Regions from separate parts of the Williamsia sp. z71 genome, predicted to be linked through region 1. Evidence: riboswitches for the same ligand, from Rfam matches in the RefSeq annotation. Region 1 holds a riboswitch; the other holds the start of a gene.

The links. Region 1 has a riboswitch for cobalamin ahead of cobN (cobaltochelatase subunit CobN). Riboswitches for the same ligand answer to the same signal wherever they lie in the genome.
Region 2: another riboswitch for cobalamin. It lies ahead of AC51GR_RS21235 (ABC transporter substrate-binding protein); the one in region 1 lies ahead of cobN (cobaltochelatase subunit CobN).

What each region holds. Positions count from the first base shown of each region.
Region 1 covers NZ_JCANWX010000006.1:87,686-99,085, reverse strand. The annotation lists gene lnt (apolipoprotein N-acyltransferase) at 1-1,356, opposite strand, end outside; gene AC51GR_RS15615 (amidohydrolase) at 1,353-2,960, opposite strand; gene AC51GR_RS15610 (FxsA family protein) at 3,028-3,549, opposite strand; gene cobN (cobaltochelatase subunit CobN) at 3,669-7,268, opposite strand; adenosylcobalamin (AdoCbl) riboswitch at 7,321-7,396, opposite strand; gene AC51GR_RS15600 (ArsR/SmtB family transcription factor) at 7,477-7,809, shown strand; gene cobG (precorrin-3B synthase) at 7,892-9,019, shown strand; gene AC51GR_RS15590 (precorrin-8X methylmutase) at 9,044-9,667, shown strand; gene AC51GR_RS15585 (precorrin-2 C(20)-methyltransferase) at 9,664-11,172, shown strand; gene AC51GR_RS15580 (cobalt-precorrin-6A reductase) at 11,157-11,400, opposite strand, start outside.
Region 2 covers NZ_JCANWX010000009.1:101,564-112,963, forward strand. The annotation lists gene AC51GR_RS21205 (hypothetical protein) at 1-521, shown strand, start outside; gene AC51GR_RS21210 (zinc-dependent alcohol dehydrogenase) at 535-1,704, shown strand; gene AC51GR_RS21215 (dihydrofolate reductase family protein) at 1,868-2,431, shown strand; gene AC51GR_RS21220 (hypothetical protein) at 2,452-2,763, opposite strand; gene AC51GR_RS21225 (cation-translocating P-type ATPase) at 2,880-5,630, opposite strand; gene AC51GR_RS21230 (universal stress protein) at 6,105-6,977, shown strand; adenosylcobalamin (AdoCbl) riboswitch at 7,038-7,187, shown strand; gene AC51GR_RS21235 (ABC transporter substrate-binding protein) at 7,196-8,242, shown strand; gene AC51GR_RS21240 (FecCD family ABC transporter permease) at 8,305-9,300, shown strand; gene AC51GR_RS21245 (ABC transporter ATP-binding protein) at 9,297-10,082, shown strand; gene AC51GR_RS21250 (Atu4866 domain-containing protein) at 10,231-10,494, shown strand; gene AC51GR_RS21255 (IF2 family translation initiation factor) at 10,609-11,289, opposite strand; gene AC51GR_RS21260 (CsbD family protein) at 11,328-11,400, opposite strand, start outside.

The sequences.
Region 1 (11,400 bases):
CAACTGTGACATTGCCAGCTGTTGGTAGGTCATCTGCGTGCGTCCGAAAGTGGCGTTGTTGGTCGGTACCGACAGGAACTCCGCACCCGAGAGGACCGCCTTACGTGCCGATCGGTCGAAGGCGATCTCCCAGCACGTCGACACACCGACCCGCACGGTTTTGCCGCTGTTGGTCTCGACGTCCACCACACCCGGTCCGGTGCCCGGCTTGAAGTTGCCGGCCGACTCCGCGTACGACGAGAAATGCGTGAAAAAGCTTCGCCAGGGCAGATATTCGCCGAAGGGCTGGATGATCTGCTTGTCGTAGCGACCCTGGATCTGGGTTCCGTCCGACGCCTCGCGCCCATCCCATACCAACACGGTGTTCGTGGGGCGGCCATCGGGATTTCGGACGAGCGTTCCGACGAGGATGGGGGCATCGACGGCGATGGACGCCATCGTGATCTGCTCGGCGGCGTCCTCATTGGTCGTGGGATCGATGTCGGAGGCGTTCTCGGGCCAGATCACGATGTCCGGCTGCGGTTGTTCACCCGCCTGGACCGCGGCGGCCAGTGCCATGGTCTCGCGCACGTGGTTGTCGAGGACGGCGCGTCGCTGGTCGTTGAAATCCAGACCGAGGCGCGGAACGTTGCCCTGGATGGCGGCCACGGTGATCTGATTGTCGGAACTGTTGCGCGCATCGACGGAAGGCCACAGGAACGCCGCCACGATCGGGGTGAGCAGAGTCATGATCAGTGCCGGAACCAGCCGATTCCACTGCCGCGGCGCGGTGGCGGCCCACAGCAGCACCGCCGCCAGGCCGGCGCCGGTCAACGCCACGGCGAACGACACCAACGGCGCCCCGCCGAGCGAGGCCAGCGACACCATCGGACCACCGAGCTGACCGAAAGCAGCGCGGCCCCACGGGAAGCCGCCGAAGGGGAACGACGACCGCGCCCATTCGACGGTGACCCACGCCAGCGCGAACCACAGCGGCCAGGCAGGCAGTCGGAGCAGCCGGATGGCCAGGACCCCCAACACGCCGGTGTACAGCGACATCACCACGGCCAGGGCCACCCAGGGCAACGGGCCGACGTAGACGCCGACCCACGGCAGCAACGGGAGGAAGAACCCCAGCCCATACGCGAACCCGTGCAAGAAGCCGTCGCGGTACCGGGTGACGTCCTTCAGCGACAGCGCCAACACCATCAGGGAGGCGATGCCCAGAAACCAGAGATCGCGCGGCGGGAACGCCGCCCACATCAACAGGCCACCGATTGCGGCGGCAACGGTCCGTAGGACCAATGGCGTACGGACGAGAGCACCGACGCGGGCCGAGACTGCCGATCCGCGTGATTCAACCGTGCCAGAGGTCACCGGGTGGCCCGATCGTAGATCGTTCGTCCGCCGCGGACGGTCCGGACACAATCCGGGAGTTTGCGTCCGGGGCGCAGATCCGGCAGCGCCGGGACCCGCGATCGCGGATCGGTCGACCACCGGGCCACCTTGGGATCGGCCGAGCCCACGACCACCAGATCCTCGACCTCCCACACCGCGTAGTCGGCAGGCGCACCGGGAACCAGCGTCCCGGCAACACCGTCGCGGTGACCGCCGGCCCGCCAGGCACCGCGGGTGGAGGCGGCGAAGGCTGCACGTACCGAGATCGCGCTGGTGGGATTGTTGTGATCGGCGGCCGCAGCGATGGCGGCCCACGGGCGCATCGACGTCACCGGGGCATCCGAACTGAAGGACAGGCCCACGCCGGCTTTGGCGAGTTGCGCGAAGTTGTTGAGCGAACGACCACGTTCGGCACCCAGGCGCTGTTCGTAGAGCTGACCCGGGCCACCCCAGAGAGCGTCGAACATCGGTTGCATGCTGGCGATCATCCCGCCCGCGGCCAGCGTGGCAGCCTGCGCGGCGGTGACCATCTCGGCATGTTCGATGCGGTGGCCCAGCCGCGCCAGGGCCGGTCCCCCGACCTCGGCGGCCACATCGGCAACGGCCTGCGCGAGCACGTCCATCGCCCCATCTCCGATGACATGGAAGCCGGCCTGGATGCCGGCCTCGGTGCATGCGCGCAGATGGGTGGTCACGGTCTCGGCATCGAGATAGCCGACACCGCAGGTGTCGACATCGACGTACGGCTCGCGAAGCAACGCGGTGTGCGACCCGATCGCGCCATCGATGAACAGATCGCCGCCGAGCGCGTGGGCACCGGTGGCCTCCAGCAATGCCCTGGCCTCGTCGGAGCTCGTGACCGCAGCACCCCAGTAGCGGCGGATCTCGACATCGTGGGTCAGGTCGGCCAGGGCGAGGAAGTCGTCGAATCCGCTGATGTCGGGTCCACCGTTTTCGTGGACGGCGACGATCCCGTTCGCGGCGGCATCGTCGAGTGCTGCCTGCTGGGCGCGACCACGTCCGGCGGTACTGAGCAGCGCCCGCGCCGCGCCGCGCACCCGATGGTGGGCGTCGGCGGTCACCGGGCCCTGCGGGTCGTATCCGAAGGCATCGGTCAGCGCGTCGGCGCGAACCCGCAAGGCGGTTGATGCGACAGCGGAATGTTCGTCGATCCGCGCCAGATAGACCGGCCGGTCGCCGACGACGGCATCGATGTCGGCCGTCGAGGGGTGGCCGTCGGGCCAGGTCGACTCGTCCCAGCCCAACCCCCAGATGAGGTCGGTATCGGTGTGTTCCGCGTGGTAGCGGCGCAGCCTCGCGAGGCAGTCGTCCCGGCTGACCGCGTCACTGAGGTCGAGTCCGCGCAACGCGAGCCCCGTCGACGTCAGGTGGACGTGAGAATCGACGAACGCGGGTGCAACCAGCGCCCCGTCGAGTTCTATGACCTCTGCCTTGGGATGCAGCGCACGACCGACCGGATCAGAACCGACCCAGACGACCACACCATCTTCGATTGCAATAGCAGTTGCATCGGGGGCCACCGGCGAATAGATGTGCCCGCCGATCAGCAGTTGACTCTCCACGACCGTCCAGTCTGCCTGCCGAACGGTGGCGGGCTGTTGTCAGGGCTACCGACGGGATGCCCGGGGTTCAGAAGTCGGGGTGCGACTTGGGCAGTTGGCGGCGGGTCGGGTCGTGGTCGCCCGGACGGTAGGTGGTGTCGACCACCTGTCCGTCGACAACCGTGACCCCGGCCATCCCGCGACCGTATCGGGCGTAACCCTCCATCGCGCCGACGACCTTACGGGTACCGACGGCGATCACCAATGGGCGCAGGATCAATCGAACCGGCTTGAGCAGCAACAGGATACCGATGACGGTGGTGACCAGGCCGGGCACGACCATGGCGATGGTCGCACCGGCCAGCAACGCGGTATCGGCGACCGGTGCTGCCGAACCGGCGGGGCCGGCCGGCGCTCCGGCGGCCGCGTTCTGTCCGGCGGCCCGGAGGTTGGCGAGAACTTTGCCACCCTGGCGGCGCAGCAACCAGAAGCCCAGGACCACCGTGGCGATCATCAGCAACACCGTCCACGCGAAACCGATCGCGAAACAGAGCCCCACGAAGGCGGCTATTTCGATCGCCACGTAGGTGAGAAAGAGTGCGAGCTTCATGAGTCCATCCCGATCATCGGCAGTGCGTACACAGGGTCAACGATCAGGACGCGCAGTTTTCTCCCGATCTCACGAAATTCAATCGCACCAGGCCGGATGGCGTCGAACGCGGGGGCGTTTCAGGCTCCCTCGATATCGCCCTCGGTCTCGAGGAAGACCCGCCGGAGCTCATCGAGCATCTGTGGTGGAGGTGCCGACCACATTTCCCGCTGCGCCGCCTCCAGCAGACGTTCGGCGATGCCGTGCAGGGCCCAGGGGTTCGATTTGTTCATGAACTCCTGGTTGGCCTCGTCGAGGACGTAGGACTCGGTGAGTTGCTCGTACATCCAGTCGGCCATCACGTTGGTGGTGGCGTCATAGCCGAAGAGATAGTCGACTGTTGCGGCCATCTCGAACGCGCCCTTGTAGCCGTGGCGCTGCATCGCGGCGATCCAGCGCGGGTTGACCACCCGGGCCCGGAAGACGCGGGTGGTCTCCTCCGAGAGTGTGCGGGTGCGCACGTTGTCCGGACTGGTGCTGTCGCCGATGTAGGCCTCTGGATCTTTGCCGGTCAACGCCCGGACGGTGGCGACCATGCCACCGTGGTACTGGAAGTAGTCGTCGGAATCAGCGATGTCGTGTTCGCGGGTGTCGGTGTTCTTCGCGGCGACGGCAATTCGTCGATACGCCGAACGCATGTCGTCGACCGCGGCGACACCTTCGCGTCCGCGGCCGTACGCGTAACCACCCCACGCCGTGTACACCTCGGCCAGATCGGCGTCGCTGCGCCAGTCCTTGGAGTCGATCAGCTGGAGTAGTCCGGCGCCGTAGGTTCCGGGTTTCGACCCGAAGATGCGACTGGTGGCGCGGTCGGTGTCACCGTGTGCGGTCAGGTCGGTACGGGCATGGGCGGCAACGTAATTCGACTCATCGGGTTCGTCGAGCCCGGCGACCATCCGAACGGCGTCATCGAGGATCGTGATCACGTGGGGGAACGCGTCCCGGAAGAATCCGGAGATGCGAACCGTGACATCGATTCGGGGACGGCCGAGTTCGGCGAGGCCGATCAGGTCGAGTTCTGTCACCCGGCGAGATGCCTCATCCCAGATCGGCATCACTCCGAGCAGTGCGAGAACCTCGGCGATGTCGTCACCGGATGTCCGCATTGCGCTGGTCCCCCACACCGACAAGCCGACGGACCTCGGATACTCGCCGTGGTCCGAGAGATACCGCGCCAGAAGCGAATCCGCCATCGCGCGGCCGGTCTCCCAGGCGAGTTTCGACGGCACCGCCTTGGGATCGACCGAATAGAAGTTGCGGCCGGTCGGCAAGACGTTGATCAGTCCACGTAGTGGTGATCCGCTCGGTCCGGCCGGGATGAACCCGCCGTCCAGCGCATGGAGGATCCGTGGGACCTCCTGGTCGGTCTGGCGGAGCCGAGGCACGATCTCGTTGCCGGCGAAGTCGAGGATCTCGCGGACGTCGGCCGGATGGCCTTCGGTGACGGCCGCGATGGTGGCGGGGTCCCAATCACCCTTGGCGCAATCCACCACCAGCTCCCGCGCGACGGCTTCGATGCTGTCGGTGGCGGTACGGCCGGCCGTGCCGTCTTCGGTGAGTCCCAGTGCTTCTCGCAGCCCCGGCAGGCTCTGCGTGCCGCCCCAGAGCTGCCGCGCCCGGAGCATCGCCAGCACCAGGTCGACCTCGACGTCACCGGCCGGTGGTTGTCCGAGGATGTGCAGGCCGTCGCGGATCTGCACGTCTTTGATCTCACACAGCCACCCGTCGACGTGCAGAAGCATGTCATCGAAGACGTCTTCTTCGGGACGCTCGGACAACCCGAGGTCGTGGTCCATCTTGGCCGCCTGCAGCAGGGTCCAGATCTGCTGGCGGATCGCCGGGAGTTTGTTCGGGTCGAGCGCGGAGATGTTGGCATGCTCGTCGAGCAGCTGCTCCAAACGTGAGATGTCGCCGTAACTTTCGGCCCGCGCCATGGGTGGGATCAGATGATCGACCAGCGTGGCGTGCGCCCGCCGCTTCGCCTGTGTCCCTTCGCCGGGATCGTTGACCAGGAACGGATAGATCATCGGCAGGTCACCGATGGCGGCGTCGGTGCCGCACGAGGCCGACATACCCAGGGTCTTGCCCGGGAGCCACTCGAGGTTGCCGTGTTTACCGACGTGGACGACCGCGTCGGCGGCGAAGTGCTGCTGCGACGACAGCCAGCGATAACAGGCCAGGTAGTGGTGACTCGGCGGCAGATCGGGGTCGTGATAGATCGCCACCGGGTTCTCGCCGAAACCACGCGGCGGTTGGACCATCAACACGATGTTGCCGAATTGCATTGCCGCGATGACGATGTCGCCGTCCGAATTGGCCGAGTGGTCGACGAACAGCCGGCCGGGTGCCGGACCCCAATGCTCGATCATCGACGCGCGGAGGTCCTGCGGCAACGTGTCGAACCACTGCCGGTAGTCCGCGGCGGACAGCCGGATCGGGTTGGCGGCCAGGGCTTCTTCGGTCAGCCAGTCGGGGTCCTGTCCGCCGGCCGCGATCAGCGTGTGGATCAGCTTGTCCGAATCATCCTCGGCCAGGCCGGGAACCGAGCCGTCGCCCGACTCCGGCCCGATGTCGTATCCGGCGTCCCGCATGGCTTCGAGCAGCCGGAGCAGGCTCTGCGGGGTGTCGAGTCCCACCGCGTTCCCGATCCGCGCGTGTTTGGTCGGGTAGGCCGACAGCATCACGGCGATCCGGCGGTCCGCCGGAGCGATATGCCGAAGTCGGCCGTGGCGCACGGCGATTCCGGCGACCCGGGCGCACCGTTCGGCATCGGGACGGTACCAGGGCAAACCGTCCTCACCGATCTCCTTGAACGAGAACGGAACCGTGATGATCCGTCCGTCGAACTCAGGGACCGCGACCTGTGTGGCGACATCCAGCGGCGACATGCCGTCGTCATTCGCGGCCCACCCGGCGCGGGAGGACGTCAGGCACAGGCCCTGCAGGATCGGGATGTCCAGCCGGGCGAGTTGTTCGATGTTCCAGTTCTCGTCATCGCCGCCGGCCGACGCGGTGGCCGGCGTCGTTCCACCGGCGGCGAGCACCGTGACGACGAGTGCATCGGCCACCGCAAGCTGTTCGAGCAGGTCACCAGGTGCAGCCCGCAGCGATGCGCAGAAGATCGGCAGCGATCGGCCGCCCTTGTCCTCGATCGCGTCGCAGAGGGCGTCGATGTAGGCGGTGTTGCCTGCCAGATGCTGGGCTCGGTAGTAGAGCACCGCGATCGTCGGTCCGGTGGCCTCGACCTGGGCATTCCGTTCCAGGATCCCCCACTGCGCGGTTGTTGCCGGAGCGCTGAAGCCGTGACCGGTGAGCAGCACGGTGTCGGACAAGAATGCGTGCAGGTTCGCGAGATTGTCGTGTCCGCCCTGGGCCAGGTAGTTGTGAGCATCGGCGGCCACACCGGGAGCCACCGTCGACATCGACATCAGGTCGGGATCGGGAAGCTGTTCACCGGAGACCACCACAGTTGGCAACCCGGCGGCGATCACCGCGTCGAGACCCTGTTCCCACATCCGCCGGCCACCCAGAATTCGAACAACGACCAGGTCGGCGCCGTCCAGGAGTCCGGGCAGGTCTTCGTCGACGAGCAGGCGGGACGGGTTCGCAAGACGAAAGTCGGCGCCGCTGGCCTTGGCGGTCAGCAGATCTGTGTCCGAGGTGGACAGCAGCAAGATCACGAGGACCTCCTTGCCGGGAATGCGCGCCCGGCGGTTGGGGTGTAGCAGCGGAGCAACAAGGGTCTGACTTGGGGTTTCCCCCATACAGTGGCGCGACCGTGCCGGACTCTCACCGGCTTCCTCATTGCGGAATGGCATCAGCATATAAGAACGCATTTCTGCCTTGTATTCCTTGACCGATATATACCCAGGAGAGAAAATACTCGTTGTGAACGAACTGATCTGGCCGGCTCTGGCGGAACCGAATCGTCGACGAATGCTCGATGTCCTGCGGGTGCAGCCCTGCGCCGTGGGCGAGCTGGCCAGACGCGTCGGACTGGCGCAACCGCAGACGTCCAAACACCTGGGCGTTCTTCGTGCGGCCGGCCTCGTGACCGTTCACGCAGATGCACAACGTCGCGTCTACCAGGCCCAACCGTCTGCGCTGGCCGAGATCGACAGCTGGCTCGCGCCCTATCGCCCGATGTGGAACACCGGCCCGGATGCCCTGGGAACACACCTGGACAAGAACCCCCTGGCACCAGAAGAGGACCAGAAATGAGCAGCTCTGCCACAGATCTCGAACTCCACAAGTTCTCAACGGGGTCCCGGCCGGGCAATTGACCGCCAGTACCGTGGACCCCATGAGTCGACCGTCCGATCGTTGCCCTGGTGTGTTCTCGGCGCACCCGGCGGCAGATGGCCACCTCGCACGGATCCGGCTACCCGGCGGACTGATCACACCAAGCCAGATGAAATCCCTGGTAGGAGTGTCGGACGACTACGGAGACGGTCATCTCGAACTGACCTCGCGCGGCAACGTCCAGCTGCGTGGGATCGGTGACGTGGACGGTGCCGGTCAGCGCATCCTCGAGGCCGGCCTGATCCCGTCCCCCAGTCACGAACGCGTCCGCAACCTGCAGCTCTCGGCATTGACCGGGCGGCGAGGAGGCCTGGTCGACGCGCGACCGATCCTGAAAGAATTCGACGCCGCATTGCAGTCCGATCCCACACTCGCGGAGCTTCCGGCCAGGATCCTGTTCGGCTTCGACGACGGTCGTGGCGACATCGTGACCCAGGGTCCCGACATCGGCGTTTTGGCGTTGGATGAGCGGGCGTTCGACGTGCTCATCGGCGGAACGCCCACCGGACGGCGGGTGTCGGCCGACGGCGCCGCGGACCTGATGATCGATCTGGCCCATGCGTTTCTCGCCGACCGGACCGACGAGTGGCGCGTCCAGGATGTCGCCGACCGCCCCGCGATCGACGAAGTGTTGGCGACCCTGCCGGAAACCGGCGAATATTCGAGGTCGAAGCCCACGTCGACACCGCAGGTGGGCTGGCTCGCGCAGGACACCGATGACCTGGTGGCACTCGGCTCGGTGGTCGCGCACGGCCGGATCCCGGCACGCGTCGGAGAGTTCCTGGCTGCCATCGAACGCGACATCTACCTGACACCACGGAAAGAGATCTTGATCGTCGACCTGTCAGAAGGCATGGCCGACACCGTACTTCGGGTGCTGGCGCCGATGGGCCTGATCTTCGACGAGAACTCACCGTGGACCAAGGTCACCGACTGCACCGGCTCGCCGGGCTGCGACAAGTCGCACGCCGATGTCCGCGGCGACCTCGAACTGCACCTGACCTCTGGTGGCGCTGCCGTCGACGACCGTCAGCACTGGGTCGGTTGTGAACGCGGGTGTGGCTCGCCGCCAGGGAACCATCTTCGGGTCGAGGCAACACCGTCGGGGTACAAGCGTCGCCGACTCTGATCGGCATCTATGGTGACGAGCACTATGTACACCTACATTCGAGACGGCGCCGAGATCTACCGGCAGTCATTCGCGACGATTCGTGCCGAATCCGATCTTTCAATGTTCGAAGACGACCTCTCGCAGGTCGTAGTCCGGATGATCCACGCCTGCGGACAGGTCGATCTGACCACCGACGTCCGGGCCAGTGCCGATCTGGTGACCGCAGCACGTACGGCACTCGAGGACGGTGCGCCGATCCTCTGTGATGCGAACATGGTCGCTTCCGGCGTCACCCGCAAGCGGTTGCCTGCGGGCAACGAGGTGCTCTGCCTGCTGGGTGACAATCGGCTCCCCGACCTGGCTGCCGAGCTGGAGACCACAAGAACCGCTGCGGCGGTGGAACTCTGGCGTCCCATGCTCGAGGGATCGGTGGTGGCGATCGGGAACGCACCGACCGCACTGTTCGCACTCCTCGAGCTGATCGATGCCGGCGGACCCCGGCCGGCCGCGGTCATCGGTGCGCCGGTCGGCTTCATCGGTGCCGCGGAATCGTGTGCAGCGCTTGCCGATCGGAACGACCTGGAGTACTTGACCGTACTCGGCCGTCGCGGCGGATCGGCGATCACCGCCGCCGCCCTCAACGCACTTGCCTCGAAGGTGGAATGACGATGACCAGCAGCGGAAAATTGTGGGGCGTGGGGTTGGGACCCGGGGACAGCGAGCTGGTCACCGTGAAGGCCGCGCGGGTCATCGGTGAGGTCGATGTGATCGCGTATCACTGTGCACGCCACGGCCGTTCGATCGCCCGGTCGGTTGCCGAACCCTATCTTCGGGATGGTCAGCTGGAGGTTCGGCTGATGTATCCGGTGACCACCGAGACGACCGATCATCCCGGCGGCTATCGCGGAGCGCTCGACGACTTCTATGCCGCCTCCGCGGAGGTTCTTGCCGAACATCTGCGGGCAGGTCGCTCGGTGGCGTTGCTGGCCGAGGGTGATCCGCTCTTCTACAGCTCGTATATGCACATGCACAAGCGACTGACCGACCGGTTCGACACCGAGATCATCCCGGGCGTCACATCGGTCAGTGCTTCGGCAGCCGCCACCGGGCTGCCGTTGGTCGAAGCCGATGAGACCCTGACCGTGTTGCCTGGCACGCTTCCGAAGGCCGAACTGGTTCGCCGACTGCGGGACAGTGATGCGGTGGCGATCATGAAACTGGGCCGCACCTTCCCGGAAGTGGTTGCAGCGTTGAGTGAGTCGGGTGTCCTCAGCCGGGCGTGGTATGTCGAACGAGCTTCGACGGGCGCACAGAAGGTGATGCCTGTCGTCGATGTCGACGCATCGACGGTGCCGTACTTCTCGATGGTCGTGATCCCGGGCGAGCTCAACAGTGCGCAACCACCGGCAGCGGATTCCGGTGCCATCGGCGAGGTCGTTGTCGTGGGCTTGGGACCAGGCGCCGACCGGTGGACGACTCCGGAAGTGCGCGCGGAGCTGGCCCAGGCCACCGACCTCGTGGGCTACAAGACCTATCTCGATCGGGTGACCCCCCGCCCCGGACAACGTATGCACCCCAGCGACAATCGGGTCGAGTCCGAACGGGCTTGCATGGCGCTGGATCTGGCGAAGAACGGCGCCCGGGTCGTTGTGGTGTCGTCCGGCGACCCCGGTGTCTTCGCGATGGCGGCTGCGGTGGTGGAAGAAGCGGCCGACCCGCAATGGCGCGATGTCCCGGTGCGGGTCGTGCCCGGGGTGACCGCGGCGAACGCCGTTGCCAGTCTGGCGGGCGCGCCGCTTGGACACGACTATGCGGTGATCTCGTTGTCCGACCGGCTCAAGAGCTGGGACGTGATCACTGCGCGCGTGCGTGCCGCGCTGGCCGCGGATTTGGTGCTCGCGATCTACAACCCGGGATCGGTCAGCCGGAATTGGCAGGTCGCCGAACTCAAGGACATCGTCTTGGAATCCAAGGACCCGTCGACACCGATCATCCTCGGGCGCGACGTCGGTGGCCCCGAGCAGTCGGTGGTGATCACCACCGTCGGGGAGTTCGATCCGGCCGTGGTCGACATGCGGACACTGTTGATCATCGGTTCGTCGACCACCACGGTCGTGGACCGTATCGGTGGTCCGCTGGCGTTCACCAACCGCCGCTACGAGAGCAACTGACGGACCCGGTCCGCGGCGGCCGAAGCCGTTTCGACGGTTTCGCCGCCGGGTGGGGACGGTCGCCGAACCATGACGACCGGTAGCGAAAGGCACCGCGCTGCTTCAAGTTTCGCTTGAACCAGTTGGCCTCCACTGTTCTTCGTGACGACCACGTCTATGCGGTGTTCGCGCAACAGGGCCAGTTCACCTTCGACGGTGTACGGGCCGCGGCTGCGGAGGATCTGATGC
Region 2 (11,400 bases), on a different contig from region 1:
GCGGACCAGCCAGGAGAATCGCGCAACAGGCGGTGGCAACCGCAAGCCGGGTCGCCGCGAAAGCAGGTGTCGGCCAGGATCCTGACAGCCTGTCGACGCCGGTCAGCCTCACCATTGCCGCTCCCGAGGCGCTGGTGAGGGCGGTGTGGCAGGACCCCGACAAGCTCTCCCGAATTGTCGGTGATGTGGCATCGGTCAAGGCGTCGGACGACGTGGTCATCTGGACCTTCGACGTCGCCGGGGAGTCGACAGAGGTGAACACCACCGTCACCGAGACAGAACACGAGATCGTGTTCGAGCGAACCGACGATCCCGATGCGTCGCCTCTGGCACAGATCCGCACGGTTGCCGCACCCGGCGATCTCGGCACTGTCGTCTCGTTGCAGTTGACGCTGCCGGTACCGGGGTTCGTTTCTCGCACAGCGGCTTTCAAGGTCCTATATCGCGCGCGGGCGCTGGTTCAGACCGGCGAAATCCCCACTTTGACGCCGCTTCCATCCGCCCGTCCCGGCGCCTCCTGAAAGGACCTGCAAAATGAAGGCACTATGTTGGATGGGCGTCAACGAGTTGAGCGTCGAAACCGTTGCCGATCCCACCATCGTCAATCCCCATGATGCGATCATCGAGGTGGGTTTGAGCACGACCTGCGGGTCGGATCTCCACTTTCTGTCCGGTTACCTTCCCGGGATGCGCGAAGGCGACGTCATCGGCCACGAGTTCATGGGCCGTGTCGTCGAGACCGGTCCCGAGGTGTCGCGGACGCAGGTGGGCACCCGGGTGGTGGTTCCTTCCTTCATCGGCTGTGGCGCGTGTCGGTACTGCGAAGACGACCTGTACTCACTCTGCGACACCACGAATCCGAACGCCGAACTGCAGCGACCGCTCCTGGGTTACCCGACGGGCGGAATCTACGGCTACACACACCCTTTCGGTGGATATCAGGGGTCACACGCGCAGTACATCCGGGTGCCCTTCGCAGATACCAATTGCTTCGCGATACCCGACGGTGTCACCGACGAGCAGTCGTTGTTCGTCTCCGACGCTCTGCCCACCGGGTATATGGGAGCCGACTTCTGTGACCTGTCCGGCGGCGAAACCGTGGCGGTGTGGGGTGCCGGCGGCGTCGGCCTGATGGCGGCCGCCAGTGCGCGCCTGCTCGGTGCCGAGCGGGTGATCGTGATCGACCAGATCCCGGAAAGACTGCAACTGGCCGAACAGGTGGTCGGTGCCGAAACCGTGGACTTCTCGTCGACGGACAGCGTGGTCGACGCGGTGCGTGAGATGACGGGGGGAAGAGGCCCGGACGCCGTCATCGAGGCGGTGGGTATGGAAGGTGTTACCGACGGAGTCAAACACCTGTACGACAAGGCCAAACAAGCCCTTCGCCTGGAAACCGATCGTGCGGCGGCGCTGCGGGAGGCGATCGTGGCGTGCGGCAAAGGCGGGACGGTCGCGATGCTCGGGGTGTACGGCGTCACCGACAAATTCCCCACCGGTGCACTCATGAACAAAGGCTTGACCTTGCGCACGGCGCAGCAGCCCGGACAACGCTATGCACCGGCTCTGTTGTCACTGCTCGAGTCCGGCCGCCTGGACACCAGCCACCTGATCACCCACGAAATGCCGCTGATCGACGCGGCCCACGGATACGAGCTGTTCAAGAACAAATCTGACGGGTGTGTGCGGGCTGTCTTCCGTCCTTGAGTCGGCGCCACAGCAAATCGCAGTCGAAGACCCGCTTCCGAGGTTGCCGAAAGGGGTCTTTGCGTTGCCGGAGGGTGCACTCGATGAGTTCCTGGTGGTGTGGAGGTCAAAGCCTGTAGGACAGGCACAGACCGGTGCGGTCGGTGATACGCGAAGGAGAGTCATGGGCAAGCTCATCTACTCGATGATCACCTCGCTCGACGGTTACGTCGAGGCGGCGGAGGGCGACCTGGGCACCGGCGCCGCCGAGGACGAAGAGGTGCATACCTTCATCAACGATCTGTTCCGTCCGGTCGGGACGTATCTCTACGGCCGGCGGATGTACGAGACGATGGTCTACTGGGAGACCGCGCACACCGAGCCCGACATTCCTCCGCACGCCTTGCAGTACGCCCGCGACTGGCAGGCGGTGGAGAAAGTCGTGTATTCCACGACGCTGGAGTCGGTGTCGAGTGAGAAGACCAGGATCGAGCGGACTTTCGACCCGGACGCGGTGCGCAAGCTCAAGGCCGAGACCGACCGCGACCTCACGGTCGACGGCCCGAACCTTGCGGCCCAGGCGATTATGGCCGGCCTGGTGGATGAGTACCACCTGTTCATCACCTCGAGTGTGGTCGGTGGTGGCAAACGGTTCTTCCCCGACGGTGTGCGCCTTGATCTGGATTTGGTCACCGAACGTGCTTTCGGCAACAGCGGTCTGATCTACGCGCACTATCGAACCCGCTGAGCTGTCCACTCGGTGGGGCCTCAGTCGAGGTCCAGGCCACCGAAATAGTGCGCGAGGAAGAAGGCCGTTGCAACGCCGCCGACGGCCACGGCAATCTGATCGCGTGCCTTTCCCCGACGCCGGAGCAGCAGCGCGCTGCCCATCGCGAAGTTGATCGCGCCCCATCCGACATTCGTGGTGGGGGAGGACAGTCCGACTCCCGGTGGTTTTGCGAACGGCGTGGGAAACTTTTCGCCGGATATTCCTTTGACCGTGTGCGGGACGGTGTTGACGAGCAGGGCGCCCGCGATGAATCCGGTGATCGTCCCGGTGGCGGTGTCAGCGATCGTCACGTGATGTCTCCCTTGATGAGGTGGTGAGTCGAGGCTACTGAAGAAACGGCGTGGCTGTTCTCCACGCGCAGAACCGAATCGGCCGGTCACTCGTCGAGGTCGCGACGGGGACGTGGTCAATGTGTTCGACTGCGTGATGCCAACCCAGCTCCCGGGGCACTGTTGCGACGACGTAGCCATCGGTAGATTTCGTCGGTGCCCCAGACGATGATCGGCATGGGAATCAGCCATACGACGAGATCCCATGGCGGGCTGACGGTTCCGAATATGCGCTGCAGTACAGGCACGGTGACCACGAGGACGACGAAGACGATCTCGAAGGCGAAGCCCCACAACAGCAACGGATTCGTCCCGATCCCAATCCGACGTAGTGAAGTCCGTTGAGTTCGGGAGGCCATGGCCGTCCCGATCTGACACGCCACGATCGCCAGGAAACTCATGGTGGTCGCAAGTTGCCAGGTCTCGTGCAGGGGCCCCGAGGAGACGGAATCCCCGAACTGCCAACCACCATCGAGCAGAGTGTGCACAAACAATCCCATGACCATCAGTGCCGACACGCCACCGAGGATTCCCCAGGAACGCAGGAGAATCTCTCGGCCGACGACGTTCTCGTTGCGCTTCCGTGGCGGACGATCCATCACGCCGGGTTCGGCGCGCTCACGACCGAGTGCGAGTGCGGGAAGGGTTTCGGTGCCCAGATCGATCGCGAGTATCTGCATTACTGTCAATGGCAGCGGTATCTGACCGCCCGAAAGTGCGTACAGCAAGAACGGGATCACTTCGGGTGTGGCATGCGCGAAGATGTAGACGATGAACTTGCGGACGTTGTCGTACACCCGCCGCCCGGCCTCCACCGCGGTCACGATGGTGGCGAAGTCATCGTCGGTCAGAACCATGGTGGCTGCTTCGCGGGCCACGTCGGTGCCTGATTTGCCCATGGCGACGCCGATATCGGAGCGGCGAAGTGCCGGCGCGTCGTTGACGCCGTCTCCGGTCATCGCCACGACGTTGCCCTGACTGCGCAGTGCATCGGTGATCCGAAGTTTTGCCTCGGGGGAGCTGCGTGCGAATACGATCTCTCCGGGTGCGGCCAACAGTTCATCGAGCTCGGTCTCGGGCATGGCTTCGAGTTCGGCACCGGAGACCACCCGCAGTCCGGTGCCCGCGCCGATGCCGACCTTTTCGGCGATGCCGCGGGCGGTGAGCCCGTGATCACCGGTGACCACCAGGATTCGAATTCCCGCCGAATGACACTTCGCCACAGCCTCATTCACTTGCGGTCGCGGAGGATCGAGCAATGCGACGACCGCAAGGAGGGTGAGGTTGCTTTCTGCTTGGTCTCGATCGAGAGTCGCCGCAGCGGTGTCGTCGATCTGGCGGTCGGCGATTGCCAAGAGTCGGAGCCCTTCCGCTGCCCACTGCTTGAGCATCTCCGAAATTGGTTGCCGCTCAGCATCCGTCAGTTCTCGGTCGGTGCCGTCGTTCTCCACGATTCGGGTGCAGCGCTCCAGGATTTCCTCCGGGGCACCCTTGACGTTCACTCTCGTCCCACGTGTCGAGCGGGTCACGGTGGACATTCGGCGCAGCGCGGATTCGAAATGGAATTGCTCTATTTGTTCGGCGTGCTCTGGCGGCGAACCATCGAGCAGCTGGGTGCCCGCGCGCAAGATGGCCACTTCGGTCGGATCCCCGCGTTCGACAAGGGCCCCCGAGTCGTCGGTGGTGATCGTCGCGGTGCAACAGTCGACCATCACCTGAGCGGCCCGCCGGACGGCCGCATCGGCACCGGCGGTGGGCAACGTGAGCTCGCCCTGCGGAGTCCACAGCCTGGTTGCCTGCATCTCGTTCTGTGTCAGGGTGCCGGTTTTGTCCGTGCAGATCACGGTGGTCGAGCCGAGGGTTTCCACTGCCGAGATCCGCTTGACGAGAGCTCCGCTGCGGGCGAGTATCCGGACGCCGAGCGCCAGCGCCAGCGTGATGGTCGGCAGCAAGCCTTCCGGGACGTTCGCGACGAGCAGGCCGATGGCGAAATTGACCGAGTCTTGCAGGGACAGGCCGGCCAACAACGTTCCCATCGGGATGAACGCCGCGCCCATCACCACCGCGACCGCCGCGATCAGCCAGGCGACACGTTTCACCTGGGTTTCGAGTGGGCTCTCCTCATGGGTGACGCGCTGAGAAAGTGCCGCGATGCGGCCGAGTTCGGTCCCCATCGCGGTTGCGAAGACAACGGCCCGCGCCTCTCCGCCGACCACATTGGTGCCGCTGAAGACGATGTCGGTCGCTTCGAGGAGTGGACCCGATTGCGGCTCGGATCGCGTCTCGACGTGGACAGAGTCGGACTCACCGGTCAGCGTCGAGAGATCAACCTGGACTGCGCCTTCGATGAGCCGCGCGTCGGCAGGGACTTTGTCGCCTTCGGAGAGTGCGATCACGTCACCCGGCACCAGAGCAGCGACGGCGACGGTGTGTTCCGGCCCCTGCCGGATCACGCGTGCGTTCTCGGGAATGATCGCCGACAGCGCCTCGACGGCCTGCTCGGCGTGACGTTCCTGTATGAATGCGAACCCGGCGTTGATGATGATCACCACCACGATCGCGATCGCCAGTGGCTGTGAGTCGCTGATCCAGGCCAAAACCGCAGCCACCCACAGCAGCAATGCCAGTGGGTGGGTCAGTTGCCGGATCACCTGCCGCGACCAGTGGGTACGTCGCCTTCTCACCAGTTGGTTGGGACCGTAGACGATTGCCCGCCGGGCCACTTCCCGCTCGGATAAGCCGGTGATATCGGTCTCGAGGTCGCGAAGGAGTCCGGTGATCGCCTCCTGCGGGTCGATGTGATCGGCCGGGCGCTCACGATCAGCCAAGGATCCCACCCCGTAGATGAACCGGAGACGGTCCGATGTTGTTCATCGTCAAGACCTTTCGGGCGACGACCGGGCAACGCTTCAATGGCGGAGTGGTTACGCAACCACCGGACACATGTCGGATCGGCACGAGCGCATCTGGACACGTACGGGCGGGTATTCCCTTGCCACGGCGAGAGATCGCGGGCCGGGTTCGCGTCGCGGCTCCACAACATGATTGCACTCTTATGGACCGGATGTTGTCGATATCAAACCTGACTGCGCACCAGCCTCGTTGTCGGCGGATTCGGAGAACCGGGCGCACCCGGTCCGTGGACCCGTCCGGGTGAGTGACGTCGGGACCGCTTCCTTGGGTCAGAAGGTGCCGGGCACGTTTCGATGTGTGGTTTGCGGTTCGCCTGCAACCGGCGAGCAGATCGGCAATCGTGGAGTCACCGCACGAGTTGGACGATCTCAGCTGCAAAGGAGCAGGCAATGGTTACGTTGAACGCGCCGATCGTGGTGGCCGTCGATGGTTCCGAGCACGCGCAGAACGCTCTGCGCTGGGCCGTTGCCGCCGCAGCACGGGAGGGTCGGATGTTGCGGGTGGTGACGGCAGTGGGAACCATCGCGGCCGGTTACGCCCCCGGGGTCGTGATGACCCAAGACGTCATCGACGCCGTCCGCGACGACGCCCACCGGATCGTGGACGCCGCGGTCGGCACGGTCAAGGCGATCAACGCCGATGTCGAGGTCAGCGGACAGTTGTTCGACGGCAAACCGGCGCTGGTGTTGCGCGAGATCTCCGGCCGGGCGCACATGCTGGTCGTCGGCAGCCGCGGCATTGGTGGGGTCGCCGGTCTGCTTCTCGGGTCGGTCAGCACCGATGTTTCCGCCCACGCCGATTGCCCGGTCGTCGTGGTCCCCGGTCAACCTCCCGCAGCGGGTGCGGTGGTGGTCGGCGTCGACGGCTCGCCGACGTCGCAGGCGGCGGTGAAGCAGGCATTCATCCAAGCCGACGAACTGGACACCTCGGTGATCGCGGTGCACACCTATCCGGGATTCTCCAGCGACGTGTTCCCCGGCCACACCGACGCCGTTCAACGGCTCCACGACGAGGCCGTCGAGGGACTCGCAGTGTTGCTGGCCGGCCATCGCGAGGACTACCCCGACGTCCCTGTCGAAACCCGCATCGCGGTCCAGGCGCCGGCGCCCTACATCATCGACACGGCCCGCGACGCCCAACTCGTCGTGGTCGGAAGCCGGGGCCGCGGCGGATTCCGCGGGCTGCTCCTCGGCTCGGTCAGCCAGGCCGTTCTTCACACCGCGCCCTGCCCGGTCATGGTCGTACACGCCTCCACTGAATAGCCCGGCCGGGGGAGTAGGCCGCATGACCACTGACGGGTGAGCGCCGTATATGGTTGCCGAGGCCGCCCATGCGGCCACGATCGGCGAGGGAACCCGGTGTGAATCCGGGACTGACGCGCAACGGTGACGGCCTTGACGGGCCGAAGTCCGGTTACTCATCGATCGGTCAGAAGTTCCTCGGCTCCGCGACTGGGCCCTGATGTAGGAGTTACCGTTTCATGCGCAAGTCTTGGCGGCACATTGCTGCCACCACCTTCACCATCACCTCGATCCTGCTGCTCTCGGCATGTTCGTCCACGGCGGATGAGCAAGCGTCGGAGACGATTTCGGGCGGGTTCGACTTCCCGTTGACCATCGAGAACTGCGGTCATACCGTCACCATCGATGCGCCGCCGCAGCGCGCGGTGTCGCTGAACCAGGGCTCCAGCGAGATCCTTCTCTCGCTCGGACTCGCGGATCGAATGGTCGGCACGGCCACCTGGACCGATCCCGTCCGTGAGAACCTCGCCGCCGACAACGCCCACGTGCCGCGTCTGGCGGACAACAATCCGTCCTTCGAAGTGGTCCTCGACACCGAACCCGACTTCGTCTCAGCATCTTTCGGCGGCACACTCGGACCCGGTGGTGTTGCCGACCGCGACCAGTTCGAACAGCTCGGCGTGCCCACCTACCTCTCGCCCACGGACTGCGACGGTAAGACCGCCGCCAGCGTCAACGCGGACGGCGCCCGCACCGATCCGTTGCGGATCGAGACCGTCTACAAGGAAATCCGAGACCTAGCGGCCATCTTCGACGTCCGCGAGCGCGGTGAGGCGTTTGTCGCCGAACTGCAGCAACGTTTCGAGAAGGCCACGGGATCGGTGGACGCCGCCGGTGTGTCGCTGGCCTACTGGTTCGCCGACACCAAAACCCCGTACATGGCCGGTTGCTGCGGTTCGTCGGGCATCATCACCAATTCCATTGGCGCCGAGAACATCTTCGCCGACACCACCAACGAATGGCCGCAGGTCAGCTGGGAGAGCATCCTCGATCGCGATCCCACCGCCCTCGTGCTCGCCGACCTCAGCCGGCGTAGTGTCGATGGCGACGCACTCGACAGCAAGATCGCGTTCCTCGAATCGAACCCGGTTACCCAGCGGCTCAGCGCCGTCCGCGACAAGCGATACATCGTGGTCAACGGAGCCGACCTGAATCCCTCGATCCGCACCATCGACGGCGTGGAGAAGACCGCGGCCGCACTCGAGCAGTGGGGACTGGCGCGCTGACCGCGGCCGGCACCCACCGCGGGGTCCGACCGGCACCGACAGATTCGGCCCCCGTTCTCGGGATTCTGCTGCTGGTCGGCCTGGCGGTGCTGGCGGTGTCCATTGCCATCGTCATCACCATCGGTCCGGCCGGCCTGTCGATGGGCGACGTCTATCGGGTGGTTCTGGACCATCTCGGGTTCGGTGACTCCGGGGTGAGCAGGATCAAGGACGGCATCGTGTGGGAGCTGCGGCTGCCGCGCACCCTGCTCGCGGCCATCTGCGGTGCCGGTCTGGCGCTGTGCGGAACGATCATGCAGTCGCTGCTGCGCAATCCGCTCGCTGACCCGTTTGTCCTGGGTATCTCGTCCGGGGCGTCCACGGGCGCGGTGGTGATCGTCGTCCTCGGACTCGGCGCCGGCGCGGTGTCGCTGTCGGTGGGTGCGTTTCTCGGGGCAGTCCTGTCATTCGCTCTGGTGATGTTGCTGGCCGCCGGCGCGGGCGGTGGAATGTCGCGGGTGGTACTGGCGGGAGTGGCCTGCACACAGCTGTTCTCGGCGCTGACGTCGTTCATCGTGATCTCCTCGGCGGACGCCGAACAGACCCGCGGTGTGCTGTTCTGGCTACTCGGTTCGCTGTCGGGGGCCGACTGGGCGAGCGTCCTGCTCTGCGGCACGGTCACGGTGGTGGGCCTACTGGTGTGCCTGACGCAGTCGGCCGCGCTCGACGCCTTCACCTTCGGCAATACTGCTGCTGCGTCCCTTGGCATCTCGGTCCGTTGGATCCGGATTCTGTTGCTCGGCATCACGGCACTCGTCACCGCGACCCTGGTGAGCGCCGCCGGGGCGATCGGGTTCGTCGGCCTCGTCCTGCCGCACGCCGCCCGCTTCCTCGTCGGACCCCGACACGACCGTCTGCTTCCTACTGCTGCGGTGGCCGGCGCGATCTTCATGGTGTGGGTCGATGCCCTGGCCCGTACGGTCTTTGCGCCGCAGGAGGTTCCGGTCGGAGTGGTCACGGCCCTGATCGGTGTCCCGGCGTTCGCGCTGATCCTCTTCCGGATGAGGTCGAGCCAATGACCCTGTGCGCCAGAGATATCGGATGGAGCCGCGGCGGTCGGATCGTTCTCGACGGGGTGTCCGTCGAGACCGTCAAGGGTGAGACCATCGGACTGCTCGGTCCGAACGGCTCCGGAAAGTCGTCGCTGCTGCGGGTACTGAGCGGCATCGCGCAACCGGATGCGGGTCGTGTTCTGCTCGACGACCTCGAGATCAGAAGTATGCGACGACGTCAGGTCGCCCGCCGGGTGGCAATGGTCGATCAGCATTCCGACACCGAGGTCGACATAACTGTTCTCGACATAGTCCGGCTCGGCCGCATTCCGCACCGGGGAGTTTTCGGTGGCGACGAGTCCACGGACGATGCGGCCGTCGAGCTGGCGCTCGAGCGTACCGGTATGACGTCGAAGTCGAACCGGCTGTGGCACAGCCTTTCCGGCGGTGAACGTCAGCGCGCGCAGATCGCGCGGGCTCTTGCGCAGGAACCGGATGAGTTGTTGTTGGACGAGCCGACCAATCATCTCGACATCCGGCATCAGCTCGACATCCTGGCGTTGGTGGCCGAACTGCCCGTCACCAGCTACATCGCACTGCACGACCTCAATCTGGCGGCGATGTTCTGTGATCGGGTGATGGTCCTTGCCCAGGGCCGGGTGGTTGCTGTGGGCACCCCCACCGAGGTGATCACCGCGGAGTTGGTGGAGCAGGTGTATCAGGTCCGGGCGGACGTGACCATCGACCCGACCAGCGGATATCCCACGGTCACGTATCGACCACAGTCGGCCGGCGTCGTTGCGGGTTGACCCTCCTCTGGCTGAGGCGGATTGGGTTGAACATGGGTGCAATGCACCCATGTTCAATCTTCGGATTCGCCATACTCTCGAATCATCTCAACTCCGTGTCAGCTGGTGAGAAGGAGTGGAAACATATGGATTCAGGGATGGGAGTGGCATGAGCAACGCATCGACCGCAAACCTCGACGTCGTCGGAATGTGGGTCACGGCAGACGGATACATACGACAGGAATTGCTTCCGAACGGACGCTATGAAGAGGCACGAGGAAATACCGCCGGCGCCTACACCGGTGCGTATACCGTGACCGGCGCACATCTGGACTACCGCGACGACACCGGGTTCACCGCGACCGGGGATATCCGCGATGGCGTGCTGTATCACGAGCACCTGGTGCTCTTTCGTGAGAAGGAGCCTTCGTGAGTTCGACCGAGCTCGTTTGTGCAGAGGAAGAGGACTTATTGCGCGAACTGCGGCGGACACTGGGCGCCGAAGCCCTCTTCCAGACGAAGGCCTGATCCTTCCAAACGTCGGGCGTCAGCCTTTGTTGTTGGCGCGGTCCGCCTGACGTTTTTCCTTTTCGGCGTCGGCGAGTTTCTCGATGTGGTCGGCCTGGTCGCGATCGGTTTCCGCGGCGTTCCGCTTGGCTGCTGCTTCCCTTGCTTTTGCGGCAGCGGCGGCGGTCGCTTTCAGTTCAGCCGCATTGATCTTGGCCTGCTCATCCCGCTTGGCGGCTTCGACCTCTTGTTTGCGCTTGGCGGCGAGTTCGTCGGCCTCCTGGTGGGCTTCGGTGGTGCGTTCTCGCGCTTTCGCCGCAGCGGCTCGTTTGTCTTCCGCCGCCTGCTGTTCGGCCTCCTGGATCTCCGCCTGCTTGTTTTCGCGCGCCACCTTCCGGTCTTCGATGGCGTTGTCGGCCTTGGCTTTCAGCGTGGCGGTGGCCTGCTGGCGCGTACGTTCGGCTTCGGCTTCCAATTGTGACGCGCGTCCGAGGGCCTCACTGCGTTCGGTCAGCGCCGATCCGCGCATCTCGATTGATTTGTCCCCCAGGAGATTCCCGACGGTCGAGTCGAGAACGCCCAGCGAACGTTCATACAGGAGCCGGGCGGCGGCATCGGAGTCCAGTCGCGAGACGACTCTGTTCTCGAAGAGCTGCAACGGGATTCGGGCGATTCGATACTGGGTTCGTAGCACAACCAACGGTAGTTCGATGATGTTCATCTGCACTCTCCTCGATATCGGTGGGGGGGTCGGTCGGTCTACGGAAGATCGGCTTGATCGGTGAGGTTTTCCGCCTGGCGTCGTAGCCGCTCGGCCTCGGCATTGGCCAGC